DNA from 3 places in the Metabacillus schmidteae genome. Region 2 is predicted to be linked to each of the others. Evidence: riboswitches for the same ligand, from Rfam matches in the RefSeq annotation. Region 2 holds a riboswitch; each other region holds the start of a gene.
What was found. Region 2 has a riboswitch for cobalamin ahead of HWV59_RS13915 (ABC transporter substrate-binding protein). Riboswitches for the same ligand answer to the same signal wherever they lie in the genome.
Positions count from the first base shown of each region.

Region 1: it holds a riboswitch for cobalamin, as region 2 does, so the genes downstream of both, metE (5-methyltetrahydropteroyltriglutamate--homocysteine S-methyltransferase) here and HWV59_RS13915 (ABC transporter substrate-binding protein) in region 2, are expected to answer to the same signal.
Region 3: it holds a riboswitch for cobalamin, as region 2 does, so the genes downstream of both, HWV59_RS23720 (DUF4430 domain-containing protein) here and HWV59_RS13915 (ABC transporter substrate-binding protein) in region 2, are expected to answer to the same signal.

Region 1 is NZ_CAESCH010000001.1:2,527,527-2,538,256, reverse strand. It holds gene metE (5-methyltetrahydropteroyltriglutamate--homocysteine S-methyltransferase) at 1-1,886, opposite strand, end outside; cobalamin riboswitch at 2,038-2,228, opposite strand; SAM riboswitch class I at 2,310-2,421, opposite strand; gene HWV59_RS12170 (NAD(P)-dependent alcohol dehydrogenase) at 2,557-3,657, opposite strand; gene HWV59_RS12165 (peptidoglycan-binding domain-containing protein) at 3,972-4,532, shown strand; gene HWV59_RS12160 (sugar phosphate isomerase/epimerase family protein) at 4,754-5,584, opposite strand; gene HWV59_RS12155 (Gfo/Idh/MocA family protein) at 5,657-6,730, opposite strand; gene HWV59_RS12150 (AraC family transcriptional regulator) at 6,873-7,733, shown strand; gene HWV59_RS12145 (sugar phosphate isomerase/epimerase family protein) at 7,844-8,596, opposite strand; gene HWV59_RS12140 (hypothetical protein) at 9,043-9,252, shown strand; gene HWV59_RS12135 (DUF2621 domain-containing protein) at 9,371-9,796, shown strand; gene HWV59_RS12130 (CcdC family protein) at 9,918-10,397, opposite strand; gene HWV59_RS12125 (response regulator) at 10,596-10,730, opposite strand, start outside.
Region 2 is NZ_CAESCH010000001.1:2,871,698-2,882,427, forward strand. It holds gene HWV59_RS13885 (cobyric acid synthase) at 1-346, opposite strand, end outside; gene HWV59_RS13890 (cob(I)yrinic acid a,c-diamide adenosyltransferase) at 371-907, opposite strand; gene cobT (nicotinate-nucleotide--dimethylbenzimidazole phosphoribosyltransferase) at 922-1,965, opposite strand; gene HWV59_RS13900 (cobyrinate a,c-diamide synthase) at 1,962-3,347, opposite strand; gene HWV59_RS13905 (adenosylcobinamide amidohydrolase) at 3,351-4,844, opposite strand; gene HWV59_RS13910 (FecCD family ABC transporter permease) at 4,844-5,911, opposite strand; gene HWV59_RS13915 (ABC transporter substrate-binding protein) at 5,874-6,845, opposite strand; cobalamin riboswitch at 7,035-7,223, opposite strand; gene HWV59_RS13920 (MFS transporter) at 7,334-8,614, opposite strand; gene HWV59_RS13925 (VOC family protein) at 8,765-9,142, opposite strand; gene HWV59_RS13930 (VOC family protein) at 9,160-9,555, opposite strand; gene HWV59_RS13935 (SRPBCC family protein) at 9,674-10,135, opposite strand; gene HWV59_RS13940 (methyl-accepting chemotaxis protein) at 10,687-10,730, opposite strand, start outside.
Region 3 is NZ_CAESCH010000002.1:598,883-609,612, reverse strand. It holds gene HWV59_RS23745 (histidine kinase N-terminal domain-containing protein) at 1-146, opposite strand, end outside; gene HWV59_RS23740 (ECF transporter S component) at 328-954, opposite strand; gene HWV59_RS23735 (ABC transporter ATP-binding protein) at 981-2,639, opposite strand; gene HWV59_RS23730 (energy-coupling factor transporter transmembrane component T) at 2,612-3,499, opposite strand; gene HWV59_RS23725 (DUF4430 domain-containing protein) at 3,505-4,389, opposite strand; gene HWV59_RS23720 (DUF4430 domain-containing protein) at 4,463-6,370, opposite strand; cobalamin riboswitch at 6,506-6,691, opposite strand; gene rpmG (50S ribosomal protein L33) at 7,074-7,223, opposite strand; gene HWV59_RS23710 (GTP-binding protein) at 7,244-8,434, opposite strand; gene HWV59_RS23705 (coiled-coil domain-containing protein) at 8,815-10,125, opposite strand.

The DNA of each region.
Region 1 (10,730 bases), 340 kb from region 2:
ACTGCGGCATTGAGATAATTCTCCCAGTTTTCACGCTTTAATGGAAGTCCTTCCCGAATCGCCGGTTCATCAACTTGAATCATTTGAATGCCATTTTTTTCAAGGCTATCAACTTCTTTCCGAAGCGCCAAAGCAATTTGATTAGCCACTTCATAACGAGGGATATCATCACGAACAAATGACCAATTTAGTATTGTAATTGGACCTGTTAACATTCCTTTTACAGGTTTTGATGTTAATGATTGAGCGTACACTGTTTCCTTTACTGTCATTAATTCCTTCAAGTCAACATCGCCATAGATAAGCGGTGGTTTCACACACCTTGACCCATATGATTGAACCCATCCGAACTTTGTGAATTGAAATCCTAGTAGTTTTTCTCCAAAATATTCAACCATATCTGTCCGCTCGAATTCCCCGTGGACAAAAACATCTAAACCGAGTTCTTCTTGAATATCGATCCATTTTTTAATCTCTGCTTTAATATAATCCTCATATTCCACATCGGTTAACTCGCCTTTACGCCATTTTAACCGCTTATTTCTAACTTCTTTTGTTTGTGGAAAGCTACCGATTGTAGTCGTAGGAAGCAAAGGTAAATCAAAAGCATTTGCCTGTAATTCCTGACGCACAGATAACTCTGCTCTCCGGTCTACATCATATAAATGAATGTTATTTACGGCATCCTGTACTTCTATATTGTTTCGGAATGATGATTTGTTTAAAGATTGGATGGCTGATGTACTCTCTGTAATTTGGTTTTGTACTGATTCAATGCCATTATTTAATGCTCTTGTTAATATGACAACTTCATTTATTTTTTCATCTGCAAAAGATAATGCATTTTTTATAACTTCATCAAGCGTTTCTTCACTTTTTACAGTTACTGGTACATGCAATAAACTTGATGATGGCTGAACGATTAAACGATCCCTTGAAACAAACGTTGATAGTTCAGTAATAGTTGCAAGCTTCTCATCTAGATTGCCACGCCAAATGTTACGTCCATTGATTACACCAGCAGCTAACACCTTATCCTGTGGAAAACCAAATTGATTTAAAGCAGCAAGGTGATGGCCGCCATCATGGACGAAATCGAGTCCTATCCCTTGGACTGGAAGAGAACAAACTTCTTTGAAATAATCAATACGATCAAAATAAGTTTGCAAAATCACCTTAACATTTGGTGCTGCTTCATGTAACTGATGGTAGACCTCCTGGAATAATTCAAGCTCATCAAGAGAAACATTTGTTGCTAAAATCGGTTCATCGATTTGAACCCACTGGACACCTTCTGTTTGTAATTGCTTAAGGATCTGAGCATACAGGGGTACAAATTTTTTGACTACGTTATTAAAATCAGACTTCTTGTATCCTTTTGAAAGCTTCACAAAGGTTATTGGTCCTAGAATGACTGGCTTTCCATCAATATTTAGCTTTTGTTTTGCTTCTTTGAAAAATTGAAGCGGGCGGTTCTCTACCAGTTTAGGCTCTACATGATGTAACTCCGGAACAATATAGTGATAGTTTGTGTTAAACCATTTTGTCATTTCACAGGCAACTGCACCTTTATTGCCTCTCGCCATATCAAAATATGTTTCTAATGAAACTGGTCCATTACTATTATTTTCAAAGCGCTCTGGTACAAGTCCAAACATGACAGCTGTATCAAGGACATGGTCATAAAAGCTGAAATCTCCGATAGGAATTATATCAATACCTTGCTCTTTTTGCTTTTTTAGGTGTTGAAGCCTAATCTCTTCCATTTGTTTTAAAAATGCATCCTTTTCAAGGTTCCCTGCCCAATAATGTTCAAGCACCTTTTTCCATTCTCGTTTTTCACCAATACGTGGATAGCCTAAATTCGAGCTTTTTATTTGATTCATACCTTCATACACTCCTCTAATTTTTTTGTCCCAAACTAAAAAATCTCTCTTTTCAAATTAGAAAAGAGAGATTCATACGCATGGCTAACTAGAATTGAGACATCTTGGCTTTCTCAACACGTATTCCTCACTCCTCCCTATCATCCGTAGGTACAAGCGCATATATCAGGCAGGTCTCCTGACTTAGGTTCATCGCTTCTTATCCCTTCCCATTTCATCAAGAAATAGTGGTGAATGATAAGTTGCTCCCCAATACAGTGGCGGGACCGTGCCGGATTCTCACCGGACTTCCCTTTTAAGCTATGATTAAATTTTCACAGCACCTGATACATTTGATATGTAATTTTCAGACGATTTCTTCCTCAATAAAACCTAAAGACCTCTCTATTAAGAATAGAGAGGTCTTCATTTTATTGAAATCCCCTCTTATTTTACAAAGACACATACTTTGTAGGAATTAGCACCTTTTCAACAACGATGGTTGAATGGTTGCCGGGCTTCATCGGGCCAGTCCCTCCGCCACTCTTAATAAGAGTTTTTTGATAATTAATGATATTTTGAATTTAATAGCATATTAGCATGAGAAAAGAAAACTGTCAAAGAGAATTTTCTTATTTTTCCATTATTAATTAAAAGGAAATTGTAGATAGAACTTATTTTTGGTAACCTTTTATTCTATTAAACCATTAGGATAAACGATCACTTTTAAACTTTCTTTTTTATTTAACCTAGCACGTTCCATCGCTTCTTTCGTTTCGTTAAGAGTATAACGGTCTGTAATTAAGCTATCTAAATTGTAATTTTGTGATGACAAAAACTCTATTCCTTGAGAATACGTATTTGCATATCTAAAGATTCCAAAAATGTCTAATTCATAATCTGCAATAAGTGGAACATTGAGAGCAATTTCATCTTGTGGCGGCAATCCAACAATGGCTAATTTTCCACCTCTTTTTAAAGATTTCAGGGCTGATTGAAGCGCTTTCGGATTACCTGCTGTTTCAAATGCAACGTCAACACCTTTTCCAGCGGTGATGCTTGCAATTTCTTCATTTGGATCTTGCTCTAAAACATTTATAACATGAGTTGCGCCAAGTTTTTTTGCAGCCTTCAAACGGTTTTCCTCTAGGTCAGTAACGATTATTTTTGAAGCCCCAAAGGCTTTAACTGCCGCAATAGCTGTAAGTCCAACAGGTCCCATACCCATGATAACCACTGTTGATCCCGGTTGTAGGTTTGACCTTTTAGCTGCATGAATTCCTACAGAAAAAGGCTCAACAAGTGATGCTTCTTCAAACGATAGATCATCTGGAATAGGAAATAAAAAATCTTCCCGGTGTTTTATATATTGAACAAAAGCACCATCTACTGGCGGAGTTGCTAAAAATTGAACTTCTGGACAAAGATTATATCTTCCTTCCTTACAATATTCGCATTGTCCACAAGTAATGCCAGGTTCGATTGCCACACGATCTCCAATTTTCAACCTGGAGACTTGTTCGCCAACACTTACAACAATACCTGCGCATTCATGACCTAAAATAATGGGCTTTTCAACAACATATCTTCCAATTTTTCCATGTTCATAATAATGGATGTCAGATCCGCATATCCCAACAGCCATTACCTTGACTAATACCTCATTACCTTTAACTTTTGGAACAGCAACTTCCTGAAGTTCAATTTCGTAAGGCTTCGTCATTACTGCAGCTTTCATAATAGTTGGAATTTCTAATTTTTCAACATTCTTGACAATAGATTGATTCGTCATCTTTTTTTTATCCCCTTTCTTACCCTAAAACGAAACCGCTTTCTAAATTACTTATTTAGAACAGTTCATGTGTTGATTGTCTGATAATTGATTCTGGAATGTTATACTAATCTCTTTTAGGATACCATCATTTTTATATTCTAAAAAGATAAAAAAACAGGATTTTCAATTTGTTTTATTAATTTTGTAATAGATTTCTGAAAAATTTTTCAATTAATCAATGAATCTTTTTTAAAAAATGATCATTCAGATGAAACAATTGTTAAGTCTCTCTCGTTTCATATACGAAAAACAAACAAAGGGAGATGTTTCATTTGAATAAATTAAAAAAGTTATCAGCAACTGTATTAACTGCTTCTGTATTATTATTAGGAGTACCTGCAGGAGGAGTAAGTGCCCAAGAAAGTATCAATTATTCTATCTTTGACTTACAAGGTATGTTGAAACAAGGATCTAAAGGAGAAAACGTTAAAATCATGCAGCGCGCATTGAACGAAGTAATGGGTGCTGAATTATCTGAGGATGGGATATTTGGTCCTAATACCAAAACAGCTGTTATGGCGTTTCAGAAATCTAAGAAAACACTAAAGGTTGATGGCATCTACGGACCAAATACACATGCAGAGCTATCTAAAGAAATTAACTCTTTCGGCTTTGAGAACACTGTTTTAAAAGTAGGCAGCCGAGGTGAAGCTGTAAAAACACTACAAAAAGCATTAAATGATATGAGCTACAATGTGACAGTAGATGGAATATATGGACCACAAACAAAAGGTGCTGTTATTAAATTTCAAGAACGCTTCCCAGAACTAAAAAATGATGGAATTTTTGGACCAAAAACTAAAGCAGTTATGGATAAAGTTTTAAATGACTAGTGAGAAAGGCGATCATTTTTATGATCGCCTCAGACTGTTGACAAACGCTCGCTTTCTTCGTTACTCACCTTGCTGCGGTGCTCATTACCAACCCCGGTAACTCCGCTCCTCACAATGCTTCGTGCCTCGAAAGCAAGCGTTAGCAATCAGTCTGAAGGGCTAGCGATTTTTACTTTGTCTACAAACTGAGGCGATCATTTTTATGATCGCCTTTACTACTTTTATATTTTATTAAACACTTTGTCAAACCCAGCTTTAGAGCGTCGTATTAATTCATCACTTGATTCTTTTGGTTGTGAAGGAGTTAATACTTCTTGTGATATTGGACCGCTATACCCGGTTTCCTTTATGCTTCTTAAGAATAATGGTAAATTAATGATCCCCTCTCCAGTGTAAAGCCGATCATTATCTTTCAGATCTTCCACCGGCAAATCAGCGGCATCATTAATATGAACATGAACAATTTGCTGCTCATTTAAATTCGTCAGATCCTCACTTGAAAGCCCTGTTGTGTACCAATGATATGAATCTAACAACAATCCCACATTTGGTAATCCTATTGCATCAATTAATTGCAGAGTTTCCTTCTGCGTCCAAATAAATGGATTTTTCCACGTATCTCTTAAATGGTGGGGACCAACATATTCTAAACCAAGTCTTATATCATAAGAACCTAGAACTTCTGCACAAATTCTCAGACGTTTTATTGCTAAGCTCATGAATTGTGCAGAATTGAAATCTGTTGATGGTAATATATAAGTGCAACATCGTGTACATCCTAAATCTTTAGCAGCCTTAGCAGATGCAGCAAGTTTAACCAAATCGTTTGAAAACACTTCGTCGGAACTTCTCCATTCAACTGGTAATCCTATTGCCCCTATTCGTATGTTATTAGTTTGTAATATCTCTATTGCCCCTTCTTTACCATAGGCTTCAATAAAATCCTTTGCATCCAGATCAACTGTTTGAAAAGAGTATTCTGCTGCTAACTCAACAAATTGTTTATCATCTTCGAGAGTTCCTAACCCGGCTTTGGTTAATCCTCTTAACATCAAAAAATCACCTCTTTAGGATAATCTATTTGATAACGTCACTCGGTCACAAGTCCAATTATTATTATCTTATTAAATTTCCCAATCTAAAATGACTTCACGTCCTGTTTTAGATGATTTATAAATCGCATCTAAAATGAGATTATTTGTTAACCCTGACATTGCAGAGGTAATCGGTTGTTTTTCTTCTTGAATACACTCAATAAAATGTTTACTTAATAATACTCTATCATCTTCTTCACGGTCCTTCTCGGTAAGTTCTAGATCTATTGCTTGATCAAATTGCTCTGTTAATATCTTTACAGAATTTCCGTTTATAGAAGCACCACCTTCAGACCCCATTATGTGAATAAAAGGATTATTGCTTGTATCCATATTAACAGCCCAGCTAACTTCAAGAGAGAGCGTAGATCCGTCCTCCATTTTAATTAAAGCAGTTGCTAAATCTTCAACATCATATTGCCCATTCCAATTCGGAGTTCCCCAGTTTCCTATTCCTTTCTTTTTTGGTCCGAATTCGGCATAAGTTGATCCGTATACAGAAACCGGTTTCGGATTTCCCATTAAATAAAGTCCTAAATCTAACATATGAACACCTATGTCAATTAATGGTCCACCGCCAGCTTCTGACTTTGTCGTAAACCAGCTTCCCCAACCTGGAATCCCCTTTCTACGGAACCAGCCTGTTTTGGCATGATAAATCTTTCCAAATGAGCCCTTTCCTACTTGTTCTTTTATTTGCTGAATTTGCCATTGCCATCTCATTTGATGTCCAACCATTACGACCTTGCCTGAATCCCGTTGTGCTCTGACAATTTCTTTTGCAGCTTCACTGTTAATCCCCATAGGTTTTTCGACTAACACATGCTTTCCTGCCTTTAATGCTTGGATTGCTAGTGGTGCATGCCATTTATTAGGAACACCAATAATAACTGCATCTATATTGCTATCTTGAATCAATTCCTCAGCACTATTAAACACTTTGTTCACTTTATATTCATCTGCTCTTTGTTCAGCTAGCGGAAGATACACGTCTGTAATCCCTTGCAGAACAATTAAGTTTGTTAATTTTGAAAATGTACTTAGGTGGACATTTCCAATTGCTCCTGCTCCAATGATCCCAATTCTAATCTTTTGATTACCCATTTGTCTAACCTCCATCACTCAATATTTCCTTTTAGCAAAGCATAAAAAACGCTTACAACTATGATAAAATAAAATTGATAGAATAGCAGATCAATTTTTCATCTAAATATCTCATTTTTTCTGATAGGAGGAAACGGTTTTTATGACCACTTTTCCGATGTATTTATCTGAATATCCAAATATGAATACAACTTTCCCGTTTCATCTATCAATACATAGAATCCAAGAACACTTTCCTTCACATCGACATGATTATCTTGAATTTTCTCTAGTCATTGAAGGCTATGGAAGTGAGTTAATCAACGGCAAAGAACATAAAATGGAGCCAGGTACCTTTACGTTTATTCTTCCTTATCAAATTCATGAAATCTCAGCCGCAAAGGAATCTACTTTGGTTTTATTCAATTGCATCTTCGATCTAGGTTTACTTCACAATTTGGGGTTATTAAACTCTTTAGTTAAAACAGAGGAAATCTTATTAGATCCTTATATTAAAATTGATGCTCATCATTTCTCGAGAATGAGAAGCATATTGGAAGAAATGCTTGAAGAATATAAAGAAAATTATCATCATCGAGACATTTTAATAAAAGCCAAGCTTGCAGAAATATTGGTGTTATTTGAACGGTTGAGACGTAGGAATAATTCGACTCACGTTTCTAGTGGAAAGACAACAAAAAAAGGGATCATTTGGGAAGTCATTCAATACATTCATATTCATTATCACGATGACATTTCTTTATCCCATTTAGCAAATAAATTTCATGTAAGTGTTCCATATTTAAGTGAACTTTTTAAAGAACATGTGGGACAAAACTTTGTACATTTCTTACATGAAGTCAGAATTCGGCATGCATGCAGCTTATTAACTTCAACAACCATTCCTGTTACAGATATCGCTCTAGAAGTTGGTTATCGTTCATTCCAGACGTTTTCACGCGTTTTCCGTGATCAAAAAAAATTAACACCAACAGCTTATCGAAAAACTCAACTTTCTAAATAAACAGGCAAAACTGAATTATTCAGTCTAAGAATTATAGTTCTTTTTTATGACAAACTACAAATCTATCTAAAAGTGGGAGCACTCATTCTTGGAGTGCTCCCACAAATCAATTAGTTTATTTTTAAAAGCTGATCTTTTAAATAGTTAATACTTATTTCCACACTTTCAAGTGGCGAGCGCTTACATCTATCTTGCTCTACTACCACCCATTCAACTTTTGCTTCATCAAGGCTATGTAAGATTCCTTCCAGATTAACCCCACCAGTTCCAAGCTCTGCAAATGTACGATCAGAATCAGTTGTCATATCCTTTAAATGAATTAATGGCATACGACCAGAATATTTTTTTATCCAATCAACAGGATCTTCACCTGCAAGTGTTAACCAATATACATCTAATTCAGCCTTTACATACTCTGGATTCGTCTCATCAAATAATCTTTCAAGATGTGTGCGACCTTCCTTTTTTTCTAATTCAAAATCATGATTATGATAACTTAGAGCAATTCCCTCTTGAAAGCATCTTTCTCCAACTTGATTTAATGTTTGCGTGAGTTGATCATACTCTTCTCTTCTTTCCTCTACCAAATAAGGACAAACAATATTTTTACAGTTAAGCGTTTTCAAATATGCTATTTCATTTTCTAAATTTTGTTCCATTCGTTCCAATGGTACATGGCTACTTACAGCAGCTAATCCAAGACGATCCAATGTTTCTTTTAATTCATTAGCATCTTTACCATAATAACCAGCTAGTTCCACACCATTAAAACCTAATGCAGCTACTTTTTCTAAAGTACCATAAAAATCCTGCTCACACTCTTCCCTTAATGTGAATAATTGAACAGCAATGAATTTCCCCATTATATATTACTCCCTTTCATGCTAGTTTTATTTTTATCATACCAGAATACTCCTATGAAAATATATACAAAAATAACAAATGGAGTTTTTTTATTACTTCTAATGTATCGAATATGAATTTGATTGAACTATTATATATAAAGTAAATGTACAGGGTAATATTTACCAAAAATAACATTTGATCTTTCCTTTACATTTACAAAGTAATTGACTACACTAACATTATCCCTTCCGAAACATTCGCTTGTTGCGGGACACTTAACCAATGTACGGGTCGGGAGGGATAGAAGGTGGTTAAACTTAGGTTTAACCACCTTCTTTTTGTAAAGATGACTATATTTACCGGAAAGTTAGTGCGCTTTAAAACGTTTTCTGCTATTATTAAATTATATATTTATCTTTAATTGGCCAACTTAGGATTGGTGTCTTCTTTAGGAGGAGCTTTTATGTCACGTACATATGAATTTGTTTACTTACCAACAGATGTTGGGACGATTCGACTTGATATATTCTATAAGCATTCCATGTTTCATGTTCAAGCTGAATTGAATGACTTGATGACGTCTTCTTATGACCGAAAAAAAGTGGAAGCTGTCAAAAAGTCATTGCTCCTCTTAGCAAAAGAGCATCATGCTTTTGGGCATCATCATGAGTAGAACGCACTATATTGAATTAAATATCAAACATAAATAAGCAGTTATGCAATAAGAAACTTAATTGCGTGAGCTGCTTATTTTAATCCCTTTATATGTTTTAAAACAAGAGGTGAAAATTGTGTTAGAAGGTTGGTTCCTTTGGTTTATCTTATTTTGGGTTGTATTCCTTCTATCTATGCTAGTTATCGGTGGCTACTTTATGTTCCGTAAATTTTTACAAAGACTACCTAAAGAAGATGGAAAGTCAGACCTGGATTGGCAAGACTTCTATTTAGAAAAGACAAAGCATATGTGGAAAGATGAAGAAAAAAATTTGCTGGAAGAGCTGGTAGAGCCTGTTCCAGAGTTGTTTCGTGATGTTGCAAGGGCTAAAATTGCAGGCAAAATTGGCCAATTAGCCTTTGATGAGAAAGCCTCATCAATTAATTTAGATTTAATTATAAGAGGATATATTATGGCCACTCCCAAACGTGATCATAAATTTCTTATGAAAAGACTTAACGAGAAACAAATTGACTACTCTGAATATAAAACACTATTCTAAGGTCGATGGTTTCTCCCCTATTTCTACTTTGTTAGCACTATTCACAGTTTCATGCATTTAAGCATTTTAAGAATGAAAAAATCCGAAATCATCAGATTTCGGATTTTTTATATGTAGTTCATCATTTTTGGTGGTTTTTAAATGTAAGCTCTTCTTGTACCCGTAAAAACGAACGGTACATAGCAATTCTCCATGGAACAATCATTCCAAATGCTAAAATCCAGAACATCCCGCTTAATTCTCCAACATCAATTGTGTTGCTCAAAAAAGATTTCATGATGATTCGAATAATTAATAAACCAATTAATATAAAAGCAAATGCCTTTGAACGCTTTAAGTAAATGTTATTATCTCTAATTTCAAAATTAGAAGTTTTAATTAAAAAAATCGAAAAAAACATTCCTATAAACAGTGCCTCAAAAAATTCTGCAGCTGTTACCCGAAAAAATGGATGAATAAACATTAATGCCCCTGTACTCATAAAGATTGGGGGCAAAATAATTTTTTTTGCCGTTGCAGGTTTTTTAGCAGATTTAAAGCGAATGAATAAAACAAATAAGGCCATTGCTACAGCAATGAAAGATGAAACTACCGTTAACAATACTATCAATCCTTTACTAGTCAACTCTACATGTACTAGTATAAACGAATTTTGATTAGATACCTAGAAAATCTCAAATAAAAATATTGCCTTACTCAGAAGATAGATCTCTCCAATACACAATAAAAATGAGTTCGGCTGGATTTGACAAGCTTAAAAACCATTTAAGAAAGAGTATTCTTAAATGGTTTTTTGTCATTATCCTAAAACACGATCAATTGCTTCCAATACTCTATTTTCATCAAAAGGCTTAACAATGAAATCTTTAGCACCTGCTTCAATCGCTTCAACAACCATTTTTTGTTGGCCCATCGCTGAACACATAATGATTTT
Region 2 (10,730 bases):
TTAACCCTTGTTGAAAAAAGTCTTGGCGGTATTCGCCGGCTTTCATGTTTTTATATGGCTTTCCATGAACAACAATTTGAGATTGATAGGCACCAGTGGGTTTGATCAATATCGGATTCATATCAGTTGTTGCGCTTATTCTAGCTGCCTCTGCTTGTACACCCTGTGCTCTGCCAATTTCCTTTCCATCAACAGTTATATAGGAATTGAGCGCCATGTTTTGCGATTTAAAAGGAGCAGTCCTAAAACCATCCTGCATAAATATTCGGCATAAAGCTGTGACGATTGCACTTTTTCCTGCGTCAGAATGAGTGCCTTGAATCATTAATGGTACAGCCTTTTTCATATGTACAGACTCCTTTACGATATGCTAAAATTCAATTCCCTTTACTGCAGGAATTCCTTCATTATAGTAATGTTTTTCTGGATGAATGATAGAAACTAGATCTGAGATGTCCTTTATTTCTTGTTTCGCATTTCTACCAGTTATAACAAGATGAACATGTGACGGACGATTTTTGATGACATCTAACACTTCTTGTAATGGTAAAACATCATCAATTGGGAAGGAATCAATAGCAAGTGCGTTATTTAGCTCATCTAAAATTACGACATCATATTCTCCACTTAGGACGGCTTCCTTCGCTTTCGGCCAGCCAATTTTCAATGCTTCCCGATGCTCCTCAGGTGTTTTCGTCCATGTAAACCCAATTCCTAGTTGTACCATCTCAACTCCCAGTTTATTTAAGGCAATTTGTTCTCCATATGAACGTTGTGGAGATTTAATAAATTGAAAAATTTTCACATTGAAGCCTCTGCCAACTGCTCTTAATGTTAAACCGAGAGCGGATGTTGTTTTTCCTTTGCCATCACCTGTGTACACGAGTGTTAACCCTTTTTTCTCCATCTGAACCTGACCTCCTAGTGTTTTTGAGAAATTCCAGCTGAATCAAATGTTGCCATTTCCTTAACCATCAATGCAGCTGATTGGATGATCGGATATGTAATAGCTGCTCCTGTACCTTCTCCTAATCTGAGACCTAAGTCTAAGATTGGTTTTTTCCCTAATAATGAAAGAGCGATTCCATGCCCTTGTTCAACAGATTGATGTGTTACGATCATATAATCAGCAACATTTGGTGAAAGCTGTTTTGCAAGTAATGCAGCAATTGTACAAATAAATCCATCAACAAGTATCGGGACTCGTTTGCTTGCCGCTCCAAGCATGGCTCCAGTCATCCCGGCAATTTCAAGTCCTCCAATCTTCGTTAGGAGATCAATCGGATTAGCCGGATCAGGTTTTCTATTTTGAAGAGATTGTTGTATGACATTTACTTTATGCTGTAACCCCTCTTCTGTAATCCCCGTTCCCGTTCCTACAACTGCTTCTACCTCTTTCCCACTCAATAAAGCCAAAAGCGCACTGCTTGCTGTTGTATTCCCAATTCCCATTTCACCAAGAATAAGACATTGTGCCCCTTTGTTGATGATTTCCATGCTTTGTTCAAAGCCAATTTCAATTGCTTTCTCAACCTCTTTAAGAGACATTGCATCTTCATGTAAAAAGTTTCCTGTGCCATATCGAACTTTTTTGTTAAGTAATTGAGGGTGATTGATATCATTTGCAACACCAATATCGATGATGTTTAGAAGGGCTCCAATTTGTCGGCTGAACACATTAATAGCTGCTCCACCATTTAAAAAATTGAGTACCATTTGCTCTGTGACAGCTTTAGGATAGGCGGATACCCCTTCATCTGTTATTCCATGATCTGCAGCAAATACAAGAATACCTGCAGGGCTCACTGATGGAAACGGATCATTTTTCATTTCAGCCAATGAAATAGCTAGTTCTTCTAATCTCCCTAAACTTCCAAGCGGCTTTGTTAATGTATTAATATAATCAGATACTTTTTTCCCCATGTCCATAGATTTTTGTGGAATGGTAAATGTGTGTTCTGTCATTGTTGAGTCCTCTCATTCTGTTTGTATTCAAGACATTTTGCAATCAAATTGTCGACCATGTCAGGGCAAGAGCCAAAGTGGAAATGTGTGTAGCCGGCGACAACATTTTTAAGTAAATAGCCTTCTTTTTTTATCCCTCTTAGACCTTTCGTTTCATAAGCATAAGGAATGCTTCCTTCCGTAGATTCATAGGTGGAGTAATGAAATTCATGTCCTCTTGCAACTAATTTGTTCAATAGATAGTTGTCATTTTGTCCGCTTATTTCTCTGTAACCTAAAGCTGCTAATGTTTGCTGCATTTTTACCTTACCTGGAATAACTCCTGCCATTTGATAGGTTTTCTTATCTGTTGTTTGAATCGATTCTGTTAAATACATGAATCCACCACATTCTGCAAGGGTTGGTAGCCCATGATTGATAGCTGTTTTGATGGTGCTCTTTGCTTGTTCATTCTTCTCTAGTTGTTGCGCAAACTCCTCAGGAAAACCTCCTCCCAAATAAAGTCCATCGATATTTTCCGGTAACACCTCATCAAGTGGTGAAAAATAAACAAGTTCTGCTCCTTTAGCTTCTAAAATTTCAAGATTCTCAGGATAATAGAAGTTAAACGCAGCATCCTTTGCTACAGCTATTTTTACAATTTGTTCTTTTTTCTTGTTAAATAATGAAGAATCTTTGCTCGAAGGTACTGGATCAGCTATTGATAAATCCAGTAGTTTTTCCATATCAATTGTCTCGCTGACTAAGTCTCCCAATGTCTGAAAAAATGTATCAAGTTCTCCTCGTTCAATTGAAGGGATTAGACCGAGATGGCGTTCAGGAATCTCAATGTCCAGCTCTCTTTTTAAATACCCGATAACAGGAACATGGCATTCTTTCTCAATCGCTTTTTTTACGAGCTGATAATGACCTTCACTTCCGACTTTATTCGCAATGACACCAACTATATTTGGTTCTTCAGTAAGAAGTTGAAAGCCTTTCACAATAGCAGCTGCACTACGAGCCATGCTTTCACAATTAACAACTAATATAACAGGGCTTTTCGTGATCATACTGATTTCTGCCGTACTTCCTTCATTCGTTTCTGGATTTTTACCATCGTAAAAGCCCATAACACCTTCGATAATTGAAATGTCAGCTCCTATGCTTCCATTATTTAAAATATCAATGACTTTATCATGTGTTAGCATCCAACTATCCAAGTTACGGGAAGCTCTTTTTGTTACTGCTGTGTGATAAGTAGGATCAATATAATCAGGGCCGCATTTAAATCCTTGGACTGTGAGTCCACGTTTAATGAATGCAGACATTAGCCCAATTGTCAGTGTTGTTTTTCCAACACCACTTCCTGTTCCTGCGATTACGAATCTTCTCTGTGTCATCATTTATTCCCCCCTATGATCATAACGCCCCTCATGAACACGCTGTACATATTTCTTGATTGCTTCATGTGTTGCACGATAAATGACCTGGCCTATTGCCCGTCCAACAACTGTTCCAGAGCCGGCATAAGCTGTTTTTTCTCCCTTTTGCGTTAATCCCAAAACAAGTGCATCAGTGGATGTTCCAGTTGCCATTGACTTTGTTTGAGGATCTTTTATGTTTAAATCTGCTATTGCTTTGACTTTTGCTTCTGTTGCTGAAAGTAACCCATTGACAAGTGCTCCATCAGTGAAATGAGCATCGATAAAGAGCATAGTATTAATTGTCCCAATCGTTTGGGTTGCTTCAGAGTTCAATTGCTTTGTAATGTCAACAGCATTTCCAACACCTGCTGTGACAATTGCCAGGATTGGAATACCACCTATTTTTTCCTCTATGATCACTGCATCCTCTAATATAACAGCTGTCATCATCCCGAGTGCCTGCTCATAAGGAATGTTGAATTGTGTCATCCATGTTTGCACATCTTTTGCAGGTTCATCACAGTGATAATTTTTCTTTACATGAAAATTACAAAAGTGTGTAAGCCACTGAATTCCATCTCCAATGACACCATTTGATATTGATTTTAATGGATGATTGAATTGAACATGTATGTAGTCTTTTGTTTGTTTAATTTCATATGACTTCTTAAAATTCAGATTAGGTTCTAATTTTATGTGGTTTGGTGTCATTAATAGTTGTGGCTTAGGAATAGTTGGATGTGATTGCGGAAGTATGTCCACTTCGTACACTTTTTTTAACTGATCCACTTTTCTTAACGTTTCCACATCTCCCACTTCCATAAATTCACCTTGTTGAAGCAGAGCAATGCGGTCGGAATAAAGTGATGCTACATTCAGATCATGTAAAATCGCAAAAATCGTTAATCCCATTGTTTGCTGTCGTTTTTTTAGTAAATCAAGCGTTTGAAACGTGTGCTTAATATCCAGATGGTTTGTAGGTTCATCTAACAATAAAATTTCCGGCTCTTGCGCTAAAGCCTTAGCTAACAAGACTCTTTGTTTTTCCCCGCCACTTATCATCCGAAATGGGGTGTTTTTTAGATGTGCAATATTTGCCATGTCCATGACGTGATTCATCAAGGTTATATCATGTTTTGTCAGCTGTTTAAGAAATCCCTTTTGATGTGGATAACGACCAAGAGCAATAATTTCTTCAACTGTATAATCAAATGAAACATTTGCTTCCTGGGTAAGTACAGCCATTTTTTTAGCCTTATCCAGCTTGGAAAAACGCGGAATGGGTTGACCATCTAACAAAACCTCTCCACTCATTATCGGTAGTTGACCAGTTATGAGCTTGAAAATTGTGGTTTTTCCACTGCCATTCGGACCAAGGAGGGTGAAAAATTCTCCTTTTTTGATTTCTGCATCAATCCCATTAATGATGGGCGGATGTGAATAGCCACCAACTAAGTTTTGAATTTTTAACATTATGATCCCCTCCGCCCAATACGTTCTCGAATTAATATAAGTGCAAAAACAGGTGCACCTATTAAAGCAGTGATGACTCCAATCGGCATTTCCTTTGGAGCAATGATGGTACGGCATATTAAATCAGCCAATATAAGAAAAGCACCGCCAACTAGCATTGACAATGGAAGAACATGGCGATGATTCGGTCCGGTAATAAGACGAATAAGATGTGGAATAACAAGTCCAACAAAACCGATCGAACCGGAAACCGCCACAGCTGCCCCCGTTAATAAAGAAGCTCCAATTAAGATATAAATTTTTCTTCTTCTCACATCAACACCTATATGGTCTGCGGCATCTTCACCAAGGGCTAACGCGTTTAACTCTCGGTGATTAAAAAATAAAATACAAGAACCAAGCAGCAGGAACGGAACGATAAGTTGAACATGTTCCCAACTCCTCATTCCAACACTGCCATAAAGCCAATATATAATTTGTGTCATTGCATCACGGTCACTTAATGAAATAATGAGCGAAACTATTGCACCTATAAAAGCACTTACTATGATTCCAGCTAAAATTATCGTTTCAATTGCCATGTTTCGACTGCTTAATTTCACAAGTCCAAAAACGAGAAATAACGTGAGAAAACCACTTACTATGGCAACGACTGGAAGAGTAAAGCTTCCTAAACCAATGATAGAAAATTGAAAAAAGATCACGAACACTGCACCTAATGATGCCCCTGACGATACCCCAATCGTATAAGGATCAGCCAATGGATTTCGTAAAAGACCTTGAAAGGCTGCTCCTGCTAATGATAAAGATGCGCCAACACAAAATCCAAGCAGCACCCTTGGCAAACGTATATTCCATATGATCATTTCTTCATTTGTTGGTATTTGTTCAAGCCAGCCAAAACCGAGTGCATTTTCAAATATAATGTGTAAAATAGTTGAAATGGGTACCTGGACACTGCTAATAAATAAGCCAAGGAGGGCTGTACTAAGTACAAACCCTCCGCTTAGAATATACAGCCACGTAATTTTACTTTTCAAACACTTCAGGATAAATAAGCTTCGCAAGTGTCTCGACTCCTTCAATTAAACGTGGACCTGGTCTTGTGACAGTGTCGTTATCAACATCAAACACCTGTTTATTTTTTATCGCTGGTACGTCAGCCCAGCCTTTACGTGCTAAAACCTGCTCACTTGGATTATCTACATAATATCCATATGTTGTAATAATTACGTCAGGGTTTAATGTAACAATTTCTTCCTCCGTTAATTTAACCCAACCTTCTTGATCTTCAGCAGCATTAACTGCTTGAATTGATTCTAACATCTCATGCATAAATGTGTTTTTACCTGTTGTAAAGATATCCGGTGATGGGGAAACTTCAACCCATACTTTCTTTTTCTCTTTAATTTCTGCTGCTTTTTCTTTAATCACAGCTAAACGATTCTTCATGTCTGTTACAATTTCATTTGCTTTTTCTTCTGTTCCTGTTGCTTGTCCAATCATTTCGATATTTTTATACACTTCTTCAAATGAAGATGTTTCACCGACAACAATAACTTTCGTTCCAGCTTGTTCAAACTGCTTTAAAATATCAGGATGTGTTTCGTAATGATAATCAGTAACCAGCGCAATGTCCGGTTGAAGCGAAAGTACTTTTTCAACCTTGATATCCTGTCCTCCAACTTTTTCTATTTCTAATGCTTCCGGAGGATAGTTATCGTAATCAGATACACCTTTCACTTTATCACCTAATCCAAGAGCGAAGGCAATTTCCGTATTACTTGCTTGAATAGAGACGATAGATTCAGGCTCAGATTCAATGGTTACTTCCTGTCCTGCATCATCGGTTATCGTGACTGGAAAGCTTTTGGAATTTTCGGTATTTGACTCTTCTTGTGTCGTTTCTTCGCTTTGTAATTGATCCTCCTGTGATCCGCAGCCTACAATCATAAACATGCTTAACAGAAGAACAACACTTAATAGACCCCACTTATTCATAAATGCTTTCATACAAATTCTCCCTTTCTTTTTTGAACACAAAAAAACGCTACTCCTATTGGGAAAGCGTTGAATAAAGGCGTAAAAGATCTCACTCTCTTGTATATGTATAAAAACAGTTTACTATATAAATAATAGCAAAAAGGCAATAAGAGATGACTGGCACTTTAAACATTCCTTTCCTCGAGGAAGCTTAAAAACAAATAGGCAGGTCTCCTGACTTACGAATATGGCAGTCGGTTACTCCTTCCCATGATAACACACAGTGGATTTGCATAACCTTCCTTATCGCTTACAGTGGCGGGACCGTGTTGGATTTACACCAAACTTCCCTCTTAGTCTTACATTTTATAAGAAACCTATTTGCTTTGTATTCATTTTTTTGTTTTCTATTAGTGAGTATAGTATAGACTGTTTGGTTTGTAAAATAGATTAGCGAATATAAGTTCACCTTCTATTCATATTTTTATAGTTAATTTAAATGACAACTAATAAGTGAGTTCCTTCGATTGTGTTACTTCCTGTTGTTTTTCTTTAATCAACAACCCACCAAACAAACCTAAAAGGGAAAAAGTCACTGGAATGATAAATCCGTAAAAATAACCTATACTTTGATCAGCTGTTTGAATTGTGTCCAATACTGTTCCAAAAATACTTGGTAACAATACAGCACTCAAAAAACCGCCCATATTAGCAAAACCCGTAGCAACACCGACTTCTTTTGAATCAAATGACTGGCGAACAACTGCGAAGGTTAAAGCACTTGCACCATTTCCAAAGCCGATAATGAAGAAAAGCACAATTAGCATAAAAAGTGGTGGTTTTCCATTGAAAATTAGAAATGTAGCCCAACTGAGAAAAATCATACAATGGATAATCAAATATGGCTTTTTAATAGAATGTATACGGCTTGAAACCATGGTTACGACTGGAGCACCAATAATAGCTCCAAAAAGACCGATCATAATAAATTGACTTGCTGCTGACAATGACATATCAAATACAGAAGTCCCATATGGAACGGCCCATGAACCGATGAAGCCTACGTACGTACCTACAGCTCCAAAATGACAGAAAAAAGCTGCCCAAGCTTGTCGATTCGTAAAAATCCGTTTTAAAATCACCATCGTTTTCTCAGGCTCAGCCTTTATTTTTTTTAGTGATGAAACTGGTAATCGATTGTTTTTGGCCATTTGTTTTGGAAGATGAATGAGTACAATGTAAAGAAGGATTCCACATAGAAATAATAGAATTCCCATTGATAAAAAGGATGATCTCCAGCCAATTAAGCTGATCCAAAGTGAAAATGGTACTGTTGCCAGTAAGAACCCGAGACTTCCGCAAACACCTGCCATTCCCAGCAACTTAACAAATTCATTTCCTTTAAACCACTGACTCAAAATCAACACTAAATTTACCCATATCGCAGAATCACCCGTACCAACGATTAACCTTGCTATAAGAAGTAAGGTTTCATTTTGTGCAAGACTATACATTAATGTCCCAGTTCCGGTTAAGAATGTCCCAATGATAAGAAAGAAATTAGGGCCGAAGCGATCAGACAAAATACCAATCGGCACTTGCAAACCTGCATATGCAAAAAATTGAATGCTTGCAATAAATCCAATGGTTGCTGCTGTAACGTTAAATTCACTCATTAATTTGTCAGTAATTAAACCAGGTGCTGTTCGTTGACTAACAATTAGAAAATACGTGAACAGTACTGAAGCAAAAACGACCCATCTGTACTTACTGTTTTGTTTGTTCATTTGTTTATGCTCCTGTTTTTATAGATTACTTTGTTCATTATAAACCAAATTTTTTATTGACGGGTAAAAATGATCAAAACAAAACCCCATTTCAACAATAATTGAAATAGGGTTTAATTTTACGGAGTATATGTATCTTTAAAAAGTTTCTTATTTATCTTCCCTTAGTAAATATTCATTACCATCCTGGTCATAAAAAGTGAACATCGTTCCAAACGGCATTCTCAACATTTCACCGACTTTTACTTCTTTTTGCACCATTTTTTCGTAAGCTGATTCAATATCAGTTGTGCTGAAAAGGACTGATGGATGTGCAACCTTTGAAGGTTGTTGTTGTTCCATTGCTGACTTGGAATATAAAACAAGGGTAGTAAACTCATCATCACTTGGTCCGACCTCAATCCATTTAGCATTCGGTCCCATCGGTTGTTCCAACTTTAAAACAAATCCCAGCTTTTCCAGCCAAAATTCCTTTGCCTGTTCTTGATCCTGTACATATACAGTAATTTTCGCAATTTTATTGATCATCAGTTTTCCGCCTTCATTTATTTTGCGTTTTCATCCGGTTGATGAATGCCAAAGGTATTTCCTTCAGGGTCTATATAGTATCCTTGCCACGCCATACCTGGAAGAACATATTTTGGAAGAGCGACCCTACCGCCTAGTTCAATAATTTTAGCTTCTGTTGAATCATAATCTTCCACTCCCATTGTACACGCATAGCCATTCAAAGCTTGGCCAGTTTCTGGCGGAGCACTTTGACGTTGCATTAAAGCTCCGTTAATTCCCGGCTCATTAGCATCACCGGTTACAGCTCCGAAATAAGGCATTCCGGCATATTCACTCCAATCTTCAAACTTCCAGCCAAATACCTCACCGTAAAACTTTTTAGCTCGATCCATGTCACTAACATGAATTTCGAAATGTACCATTCTACCCATTTTTTTGCCTCCTTGTTTACCCATCGAAATTTGAATTTTCAAGTATATATATTCTACATAGGATTTCGTACTCCTACTTCATTATGGTATAACGAACAATATTTATACAATGTTTTCCTTAAAGTCGATCTTTCTCCAAATAGCTTATCAAAGAATCTAAATCTTTCGCACAAGCTTTTTTAAAGGTACCAGCCATCAGTTTCCCGAAAAATTTTGCTATTCCTGTAAGTTCATTTATTTCCCCATCTAACTTAATCTCTGTATGATTGTTTTTTGAGGTAAGTATGTATGTAAACACAAATTCACCTTTTCCTGTTGTTCCTTTTGTTCCATCACAGCGCAGCACGATTTTATCAGGTTCCTTCAATTCAACCACTTCAAACAGTTCAGCAGCTTCCTTTCCAAACATTTTTCTTGTTTCCTTCCATTCACTTCCTACTTTTAATGGTCCCTCATCCAACTTCTCGATTTTGACTAGACCTTGCATCCAGTCCTTTGCAGTGTCAAGGTCTAACAAAGCTGAATATGCTTTTTGTTTTGTTACCTGGACAGATCTTACCACTTCAAAACGAATGCTCATATAACTTCCTCCTAAAAACTCTTAGAATACATATTATGATATAAACATTAACTTACTATAATTATGCACTATGTATAAGTACTAAAAAAGTTATAATAATAGTTTATTTCACCAAAACGCTTGAACTGTCGTAATTCCGTTATTTTATTTTAGAAAAGCTGGATTATGGCCTAGTACTAATGGTAATTGAATACGTTTTTCCTAAATGATCTTCCTTAATAAATTTATGGTTGTAGAAAAAAAACTAGCCTTCAAAGTATAAAGGGGTTCCATTTTTGGGCGCATTTTTACTATAGAAGGAAAAATTTCGCTTATTCAGTAATTAATATTCAAAATAGTACAAATAGACGGAGAGATTCTGTCTATGGACTAGTTTATTGCAAAAAAGGGAGAGTTTGCTAGGCATAATCGGAATATCTCCCCTTATTCATCCCGAAACGAGCTCCATTCTTCATCTAACCGAAAAATCTCCGCTTATTTTCCTTTTGCTGGTTACTCGTTTTCAGGATAAGACATTCTATTAAAAGAAAGAGAAGCAAGGTTTAATAAACTTAAAGTTTAAAACTATTAACTGCTTTTTGAAGTTCTTCCGCCA
Region 3 (10,730 bases), on a different contig from region 2:
TTAAAGATATCATCATCATCAAGAATAACATTTTCCAGCCACAATGCTAAAAAATCTTCCTCTGATTCCTCCAAAAACTTGATTACCCTCTCTTCAACAGAATGCTTTGATCCAGATACCGAATTCACTTTTTTCACCACTTTCATTGTGTGAATGTCCTTAATGTAAATTAGACAAAAACTGATAAATATCCTTCTTTTTTATCACTTTATTCAAATTTCTATAAAATATGTTACAATTTGAAAAATCCGCTCTCTTTTTTTTACATATTGTCAATTAAACCCATCCATTATATGTAAAAAGACTGCTCCTAGGAACAGCCTTATCTTATTGATCTAATAATCCGTATTTTGTCTTAAATCGTTGTAATATTTTTAGCCAACTTTTTGCAAAGAGAAGCAGGAAAAAGACATTTGACAATGCATGGGCCAGGTCAAAATAAATGCTGGCTCCATAATAGGCGAGTACTTCCACATAGGTTATTTCTTTTCCAACACTTATAAAGGACCATAGGTTCATGACCCAACCAAATAGAATACCTGTGATAAACCCAAAAATGACTCTTCCGATCACGGTTGTTTTTATCCATGTTCCCCTTAATAGTCCTGCACATAATCCGATCATCCCCCATGTATACATTTGCCAGGGTGTCCAAGGTCCTTGCCCTAAAAATAAATTAGATACTAATGCTGCAAGAGTTCCTACAACGAAGCCACTTTCAGCTCCAAAAACAAAGCCTGTCATAATAATAACAAATGTAGTAGGCTGAACACTCGGGATTGACGCAAAAGGCACACGACTAACAGCCGCAACTGCAGCTAAGATCGCCAATATGACAAGTTCTCTTCCCTGCACCTTTTTCCGTTCAAATCTGATCATAAAAGGCAGAAATGTACCAAACATAACGAAAACACTAACGAGCATATAATTTTTTGTTGATAAAAGAACAAGCATGACGCTAATCGCCAAAACAATTGATATTAATAGAGCTTTTCTTGAACGGACCAAGATGAACACGCCTCCTCAACTGTTAAAGCATTTGGCACATGACTACCTCTTGTCATTCGATTCATTACGGTTGTATAAAACGCATTGCCTTGGAAAAAAGATCGAACTTGTGCTTCGGTTGTGATAGAGCCTTGAAACATCATGGCACACCTGGTTGAGAACTTTGCAGCAAATTCAATATCATGTGTGACCATGACAATCGTTAGCCCCTGTTGTTGTAATTGCTTTAGGAGCTTCCCAAAGCTTTGCTTCGCTTCAGGATCAAGACCTTTTGTAGGTTCGTCAACTAATAATAACGTTGGGCTTCTTAATAATACACCTGCTAATGCAGCTTTCTGCATCTCTCCGCCACTTACATCATAAGGATGACGCTTTTTTAAAGAAGAAAGATTAAACATTTTAAGGAGCTGTTCCATCTTCATTTCACCAGATGTTACTTGATGTTTTTTTATGATTTCTTCTAACTCAATCTCTATTGTGTCGTGCAAAAAAAACAATTTCGGATTTTGTGGTAAATAGCCAATTTCCTCAGATACTTGCTTTTTAACCTTTTTCCCTTTATAGATCATGGTCCCTCGCTGTACTTTATCTAGACCTGCCATAACTTTTAATAAAGTCGATTTTCCTGTTCCATTCGCTCCAACAATTGTCAGCCATTCACCTTCATAAACAGTTAATGATAATGCATCTAAAACCTTCTCTGTGTCTTTTGCATATTGAAAATCCACCTTTTTCAATGATAACAATTCGTTTTGATACACCTGCACTACATCATTAGGCTTATTTTCTGTAACGTGAAGCCTCCTCAACCACTGCTTCCCTTCCTTAACTGACAGAGGTATCATCTCATCCTGCTTTAGAGAAGTATATTCTAAAAATAGACGGGCAGGACTTGGTAAATAGTGATACAAAGGATGATTGATTGTTGAACCCAGTTTTTCAATTACTTTGCGAGGTGTATCAAAGTCCAATACTTCCCCCTTATCTAAAACGAGTGCACGATCTGCAATGCCAAACAGTTCCTCCAACCTGTGCTCAGCAATAATCACCGTGATACCGAATTCCTCGTTCATTGTTTGAAGCATCCCAATAAATTCTCTTGCAGCCACCGGATCCAGCTGAGATGTGGGCTCATCCAACAGCAATATTTTAGGCTCCATTAATAAAACAGCTGCTAAGTTGATCAATTGCTTTTGTCCACCGGAAAGTTCGTATGTTTTTCGTTCTAATAAATGTTCTAATCCAAAGAAATGAACGATCTCCGCTACTTTCTTTCTCATTTCTTCCGTTGATATCCCCATATTTTCCATTCCAAAAACAAGTTCCTCTAAAACTTTATCCATGACAATTTGGTTCTCCGGATCTTGAAATACCATTCCAATTTGTTTAGCCATTTGCTCAGAGTTTGCTTTAGCAATTGATTGGTTTTCTAAATAAAACTCTCCTGATTTCATTCCATGAGGAGCAATTTCACGTTTTATTAACCTTAGCAATGTTGTTTTTCCACTACCTGATGATCCACAAAGAACGATAAATTCGCCAGGTTCAACTGAAAAAGAAACGTTTTTTAAAACAGGTTGTGACTCATCAGGGTATTTAAAACTTATATTCTTCGCTTCCAATAATGCCATTGTAACGCCTCCTTCCCTTCAATAAGCTGTGGTGCTGAAAGATATAGAACAAAAACAGTGAGATAAAACCACTCCCTGCCTTGTATAATAGGGGACTCCAGCACTGGATAGATACTTAATACACCATCACCAAGCCACCAACCAGTTATTGCCGTACACATTACTATAGTTAAAATAGAAAGGAACAACCAATCACTTTGTCTCATCTTATAAGGCGTATATTTGCTTCTCTTTTTCACTCCATAACCGCGAGCTGCCATGGAATCAGCTGTCTGAATAGCCTCTTCAAGTGACCAAGTTAATAATATCTGTACAAGCAAGATGCCATTTTTTGCCCGTTCACGGACTTTCCCTTCTTTGACCGAAAGTCCCTTTCCTTTCTGAACAGTCTCAATTTCACGTAATCTCCTTCTTAGCAAAGGTACAAACCGCATGGAAAGCATGGTGAGCAACGCCCATTGCGGCAAAACTCTTGAAAATAAAAATAGAAACTTCTCCGCTGTCACAACAAGATGAAAAGTAGAAAATAGGACTAATAAAGTAAATATAGATAAAGCCAAAATAATTCCTTGGATCACTGCTTCAAGTAAAACAGGATTATCGTGAAGATAAAATAAAATATGCGTTCCTCTTCGATTAACTAATGGATTGAGTATAAGAAAAAATACAGATAGATATAGGAGCATACCAAACCAATTTTTCAGTGTTTTTCCTCTATCTAATTGAAGATTAAATAAAATAAACAATATGGCCGCAACAAACAAAAACACCGGATGCTTATATAGCATGACCAGTGCTGTTGCGCCAATATAATAAGTAAAACTCACGAAGGGGTGAAAAGAATGAACACCTCTTTTCATAGTAATCAATCCTCTTTATAATTTGTTGTGTAAATCCATTGAATCTTGTCACCATTCGAAACCTTCGTCACACCTGCACTTCTTGATAAAGTTGATCCATTTTGCTTCACTGTCCATCCACTAAGTGGTCCTCGATCAAATTCAAACAAGTTACCAATTCCCTGCACATACGCTGTAGAACCGCCACCTGTCATACTAATTGGAATGCCCTTTGACTTAAGTATTTTTAATGTTACATCTAATACTGTGTTTCCTTCACTCATTTCTACCTTAGTAGCAGAAAGAATCGTACCTTTTTCGCTATCGCCGACTACTGAGATGGTTACAGTTGGTTTTGGTTCTTGTTTTTTGGGTTCTTCCTTTTTTTGTTCTACCTTAACAGGGGGTGTAGTGGTTGTTTTATCTTTTACTGGTTCAGATTGATTCTTATTTTTGTTTTCAGTATTCTGTATCGTAGTTTTCTCTGTATTTTGTTCAGGTTTTGTCGCAGCCTCTACTTGTTTTTTTTCTGTTGACTCTGTTTTACTAGTAGTTGTTGTTGTACGCTCGGATTCCTTAGCTTGTGAACTTTTTGATGTAGTTGCAGTTTGCTTTTCCTCTGTACTTTGGGAATTTAAGTCTTCCGCATGCCCAGCATCTTGTTCAATCGGTTTTACTTTTTCTGTTGTTTCATCATTTTTTTCTGTGTCTTCATTCGTTACCTCAGTTTTTTCAGATTCTGTTGATTTCGATTCTGTATCTAACGTTTGCTTAACTGCATTTTCCCCATTTGCTATCTCTTCAGCAGGTTTTTGCTCAAGTGCCGGAGTCACCTCATCTTTCGCACATCCTGATAGAAATAAGAGAATAGTAGTAAATAGGATCATAAGGAGTGTTTTATATTGTTTCAATTAATAGTCCTCCTATTTTTCATATTATTTTACTAGAAAGAGCAAACGCCCTCAAATATAGAGGGCATTTACACTATCCTTTATTCATTTGCTGCTTACGATAAACAAGCACAATAGCTCCAATTGCAACGAGAATCATACCTACAATTATCAGATTATAGTTTGATGTCGCTGTATTAGGAAGAGGATTACCTTTACTTGGTGAATCTACTTTTTCCACTGGGTTTGGCTGATTTATTGTCTCAATTGACTCTTCATCATCCGCACTTTTAGGTGCCTCTTCTTTACTATCTGGCTGTTCACTACTTTGAGGAGTCTCTTCGTTTTCATCTATTGGTTCAGGTGAATTTCCCTTATTAAGTGAGAAATGATATAGAGAACTATCACCTAATAACTGATAAGCTACTAAACCTCTATATGCTTGATCTGTTGAGAATGAATCACTCTCATCCCCACCTTGCCAATCAAATCCGCCATCTTTGTTTTGGAATGATAAGAGATAATTAATTAAACTGATACCTTCATTTGTAAAATCATCACTATGAGCATCAATTGAGAGTGCTGATAAGGCAATCACCACTTGAGCTGCGGTTGAACTATTATCGATTTTTGATGACTGATACTGATTTGACAAGTATAATACCGCTTTATCTATAGATTCTTTAACTTTGGTTTGATAAGGTGCTAGAGCAGTTAAAACCATTGCAGTTGTATCAACATCACTTGCTGCATCTCCGCTCCAAGACCAGCCTCCATCACTATTTTGATTTTTTATTAATTCATTTACCAGTTTTTCTTGATTCCACTTTGCTGAAGATGGAATTGAAAAATCAGCACTATCCAGAGCGATAAGGGCATATGCTACACCATTTAGTCCCTGCTTTGTAACATTTCCATTATAAATGGACTCTACTAGATTATAGCCTTCGAAATTTGTTGGATCTTCACCGGCAGCTAAAATACCTAATGTCAATCTTTCATAATCTGTTATTCTGGCAAAACTACCTTGGCTATCATTAACCTGTTTTTTTAGATTGGTAAGATACGTGTTTGGTATCGTTTTACCTGCTTTCTTAAGAGCAATTGCTTGCCAGTCACCAATTTCATTTTCTAATACATACTCACTTGCTAAATTAACACTGTTATTAAATACTTCTTTATTAAATGGTTCAAGCTTGTTTTCTTCTTCAACCGGTTTTTCTGTTTCTTCATTCTGTTCACTTTGTTCATGTTCTTCCTCTACTGGATCCTCAGATGGAGTTTCCCATGATTCGTATCTTAATGAAATTTGATCACCATTTTGAAGCTTGTAGCTGTCAATTCCTACTGAAGCTAACTCGTCATTTACATACAACATCCAGTAATAAGGATCTTCTTGAGGAACTCCTCCAAGACCAGTAACCATTACACCATATTCAGAGGTGGTATATTCGATATTCTCTACACCATAAGCTGTCTTTAATAGGTCAAAGGCTGTTGGTTCGTGAATAAAAGAAACACTCATTGGCTCTAGCAATATTTCACTTTCTTGTTCTCCAATAATACTTATAGATGCACTATTTTCCGGAGTCTCTTCCCAGTTTGTGTAAACAAAACTTAGACGATCTCCTTCTTGAACAACATAACTCCCTGCACCTACTTGTGATGAGACGCCGTTTATATAAAATGCCCAATAATATGGTTCTTTTTCGCCGGGTTTTACACCGTTTATCCCCTCAATATATACTCCATATTGAGATTCACTATATTCTACATTTTCTTCTCCTACCGTTTGCAATAGTACGTCAAAAGCAGTAGTATTCTCAGAATATGTATAGTTTGTGTCATCAAGCAAGACTTCATTGTCCTTACCAATAACCGAAATGATTTCATTTTGTTCTACTAATTCTTCAGCAAAAGCATTAGTAGGGGACACACTTACAACATACGTAAACACAAGTAATAAAGATAGAAATAGATTTCTAGCCTTATTTAGTACCATATAGACTCTCTCCAATCTAAATATCAAAATTTTAAGCATTAAAAAAATCCTCTACAAAGGAGGATAAGAAACGTTAAGATATTTAGACAAAGTGTGCATTAAACCTTTCCCTATCTTAACCTTCTCCTATCCGCGTAGGCAGGTAAAAAATAGGCAGGTCTCCTGGCTCATGATCAACACTTTAAACCGCCTTCCCATCAATGACAGTGGCATATAGTAAAAAGCTCCCATTTACAGTGGCGGGACCGCGCCGGATTTGCACCGACTTCCCTTTTCATGATAGATTCTATGAATCTATCAACCTATTTTTGTATCCTATTCATTTTTGCTTTTTTAATCATAGTCTAGTATGAAAAGAGTGTCAATATATGTATGACAGAATCGCTTAATATTAGAAAAACGCAAACGCCTTGGTGAGCCCCGACAGGCATAAGACGCTCAGGAATAGAAGACGTTCTTTGTCTTCAATTCCTGAGTGGCTTATGACCCCGAGGTAGTCAATAACGGGACGTCCTGTCGCACTAACTGCACTTACACATTCTGTGCTTCGGGACTAGGCGCTGGCAGTCTAAAAACGCGACGTCAATCTCCACGACTGCACTTGACTTCATGTGCTTCGGAGCTAGACACCTACACTCTACAAAACCTTATGCTATTTGGTAATACAAAAAACCATGACTAAAGAGTTAGTCATGGCACATCTCTATTTTGTTTCACGATGTAATGTATATCTTTTTAACCTCGGAGAATATTTTTTCAATTCAATTCGATCAGGATTGTTCCGCTTATTTTTTGTTGTGATGTAATTACGATCTCCTGTTTCTGTGCATGCCAATGTAATTTTTACTCTCATTATTTTTTTCCTCCTAAGATTTAATTTACCTCTGTAAAGGCTGGTAGAGGGTCAGTAAACTGAGACCAGTCTTGTTGCATTTCTTCATCTGTTAATATGCATTGATTAAGAGATGCTACAATTTCATCATGGTTCATATCAATCCCAATCATCACTAATTCCGTCATGCGATCACCGTATTGATTGTCCCATTTTTCATGTAATTCTGGTTCCTCTTTCAACATTTCCTCTTGTTCATCCTTTGGATAAGACGCAATCCATTCACCTGCACCTTGAATTGTAATGGAAGGTCCAGCCTGTGAAAGAAGACCTGTCACATCGTTTCTAGATGCGAGCCAAAAAAATCCTTTTGCCCGAACAACATCTACTGGCCAGTTTTCCAGCCATGTCATCAATCTTACTGGATGAAATGGACGCTTCTTCTTATATACAAATGAAGAAATCCCATACTCCTCTGTTTCAGGTATATGTTCATTTACAAGCTCTTGGATCCATCCAGCAGCTTGACTTGCTTCTTCAAAATCAAAGAGATTTGTTTCTAAAATTTCAGACATAGCTACCTTCGAAAAACTAGTTTCAATTATTTTTGCTGTTGGGTTCAATTTATGGATTACTGCACGTAATTCTTCAACATCTTCTTTATTTACCAAATCGGTTTTATTTAATAGTAAAATGTTAGCAAATTCCACTTGGTCAATGAGCAAATCAACAACTTCTCTCGTATCAGATTCATCTGTCGCTTCTTTGCGATCCAGCAATGTCTCACCTGAAGCAAAATCATGCCAAAACCTGTTTGCATCTACAACCGTAATCATTGCATCAAGTATACAAATATCAGTTAAATTAATACCAAGCCCCTCATCAATATAAGAAAAAGTTTGTGCCACTGGTATTGGTTCTGATATACCAGTAGATTCTATAACTAAATAATCAATATCACCTTGGTTTACAAGCTTTTTCACTTCAACAATGAGATCTTCTCGAAGTGTGCAACATATACATCCATTTTGAAGTTCTACAAGCTTTTCTTCCGCCCTCGTAAAACCACCTTGTTTAATAAGTGAGGCATCAATATTAACTTCACTCATATCATTAACAATAACAGCGATTCGCCTATTTTCCCTGTTCATTAAAATATGATTTAATAATGTTGTTTTCCCTGCACCTAAATATCCGCTTAACACAGTTACAGGAACTTTTCTTTTAATCATTTAAAATTCTCCTTATACAAACCGTTATTATTACGATTTAAATTTTAGATCTATATATCAACAATCCCTACCTACGAACATAAAACGTAATGTTTACGTTTTAAATAGTATTATATATCCCTTTAAAACGCAAGTTTTTTTACATTTTTTATTGCATATATGTTTAGAATTCGTTTAATCGGGAATTTATGAACTAAAGATTATTTTTCGCAACTGAAGCTACTCGCATACTAGCGAGCAAAAAAGATGAAACATGTGTGTAGTTGTGCTAAATTCTATACTTAAAAGCAGACTCTACATGGAATAATCTTCCTTGCTTCTAATTTAAACATTTTAACGCACAAAAAAGCTGACAACTTTGTGCCAGCTCTTTAAGAATATTACATGCTTACGCGTACTACACGTCCGTTAAATTTTTCTGCCCAATAACCGCTAGACATATTTGCAATTGCAACACCAGTTGAGCTTTGGGATCCGATAAATTTGCCTCCACCTACATAGATGCCGACATGTCCATCTGTTTTGTAAGTGTTAAAGAATACTAAGTCACCAGGTTGCATATTACTCGTTGAAACCTGTTTACCTGCATATTTAAGTGAGTCAGTGCTTGCACCTACGCTTACACCGATAGTAGAGAATGCCCAATGTACAAACCCGGAGCAATCGAAACGGCCGTTTGCTACATCATAAGAATTTCTTCCGCCACCAAATACATATACTGAGTTACCAATATACTTATAGCCGGCACGAATTAAATCATTCACTGTTCCATTCGGATTTACAGGAGTTGATTCAACAGTTTTTGAAGAATCGGCAGTTTTAGAAGTATCAACAGTTTTTGAAGAACTTCCTTTTGCTAATTGAACAGATTCTGAAGAGGAATCATCATTTGAAGATCCTTGGGCGATTGCTGCAGATGCAGCCTCTTGAGCAGCTATGTTAGCTTCTTTTTGCTTAAGGCTATTGAGTGCAGCAAGCTTGGCTGATTCTTCATTCTTCAGCTGCTCTCTTAATGTATCATTTTCCTGTTTTTGAGAAAGAATGTGTTCCTGCATACCGTGTAATTCTGATTTCATCGCTTCTAAATCAGAAAGCGCTTCAACTTTTGAAACCTTCTTTTCATTTAATTCCTGTTCGTCAGCTTCTTGTTGTTGAATCATTGCACGGTCAGCTTCCACAATCTTTCCAACTGCCATTGCGCGATTAACAAAATCACTAAAACTAGAAGAACCTAGTAATACATCAATATATTCTACATTACCACCACTGTGTTGGTAAGAAATTGCGCGTTGTTTTAAAACTTCTGTTCTCTCTTTAATAGATTCTTCTAGTTCTGCTATTTCATCTTCCATTGCTGAAACTTCATCTTGAGTTGTTTTTATTTTTGATTCAGTTTCTTTTATTTTATTTGAGTTATCATTTATTGCCGCATCAACACGTTCACTTTTCTTTTTCAGCTCTGCTAACTCTTGTTGGATTTGCTCTACTCCCTGAGTAGTACTTTTTATATTTTCCTGAATTTCTGTACGTTCTTCCGTTTCAGCGTTAGCCGAAGGAATAGCAAATGAACTTCCTAATCCGATCATGACTACTAAATTCATGATAACTAGTTTCTTTTTCGACATTCTCTTCCCTACTTTCGTTTCTCTCGTACAATCAGTATTTTTTCCTATGTATCTATTATAATTCATTACTTTATACTCATATTTGCCACAATTAGTAGTATATCATCAAAAAATGACAAAACAATGTTTATAATATTACAATTATATTTCAAATATAACAAAAGCCCTTTTTATTCTACTAAAATTGGCACATGTTACACTGTAACATAGATACCATTTCAATTCCACCATCAATCTATAAATGGAATCGTTTCGGTTTCTTTGTTACTATTTATTAGATTGATTGTCTTGGATGAGGTAGTTTCGATTTCTTGTATTCCCTGTAAATAGATATTGTAGTTTCTGTAGGATCCTTTTGGCACTTGAAGGGGATTTTATAAGTAGAATTCCTGATTGCTTATATTATCTGAGATGAGGAACTTATAACCAGTCAGTAAAGGGTTCCGTTTTCGGGTGCATCATTTTTATTATGATAGACAATGAGTATTGTACAATAAAAAAAGATGGTCAATTCTCCTGTCATTGCAGTGCCGTTTTGAGTATCAATTTTAATGAGGGGGAGAAGGTCCGCATTATCGGTTCGGGGATAAGGTGAAGCACCTGATTTGAATAAATAGACGGAGTAATTTCGCTTATTTAATAATAATTATTTAAAAAAGCATAAATAGACG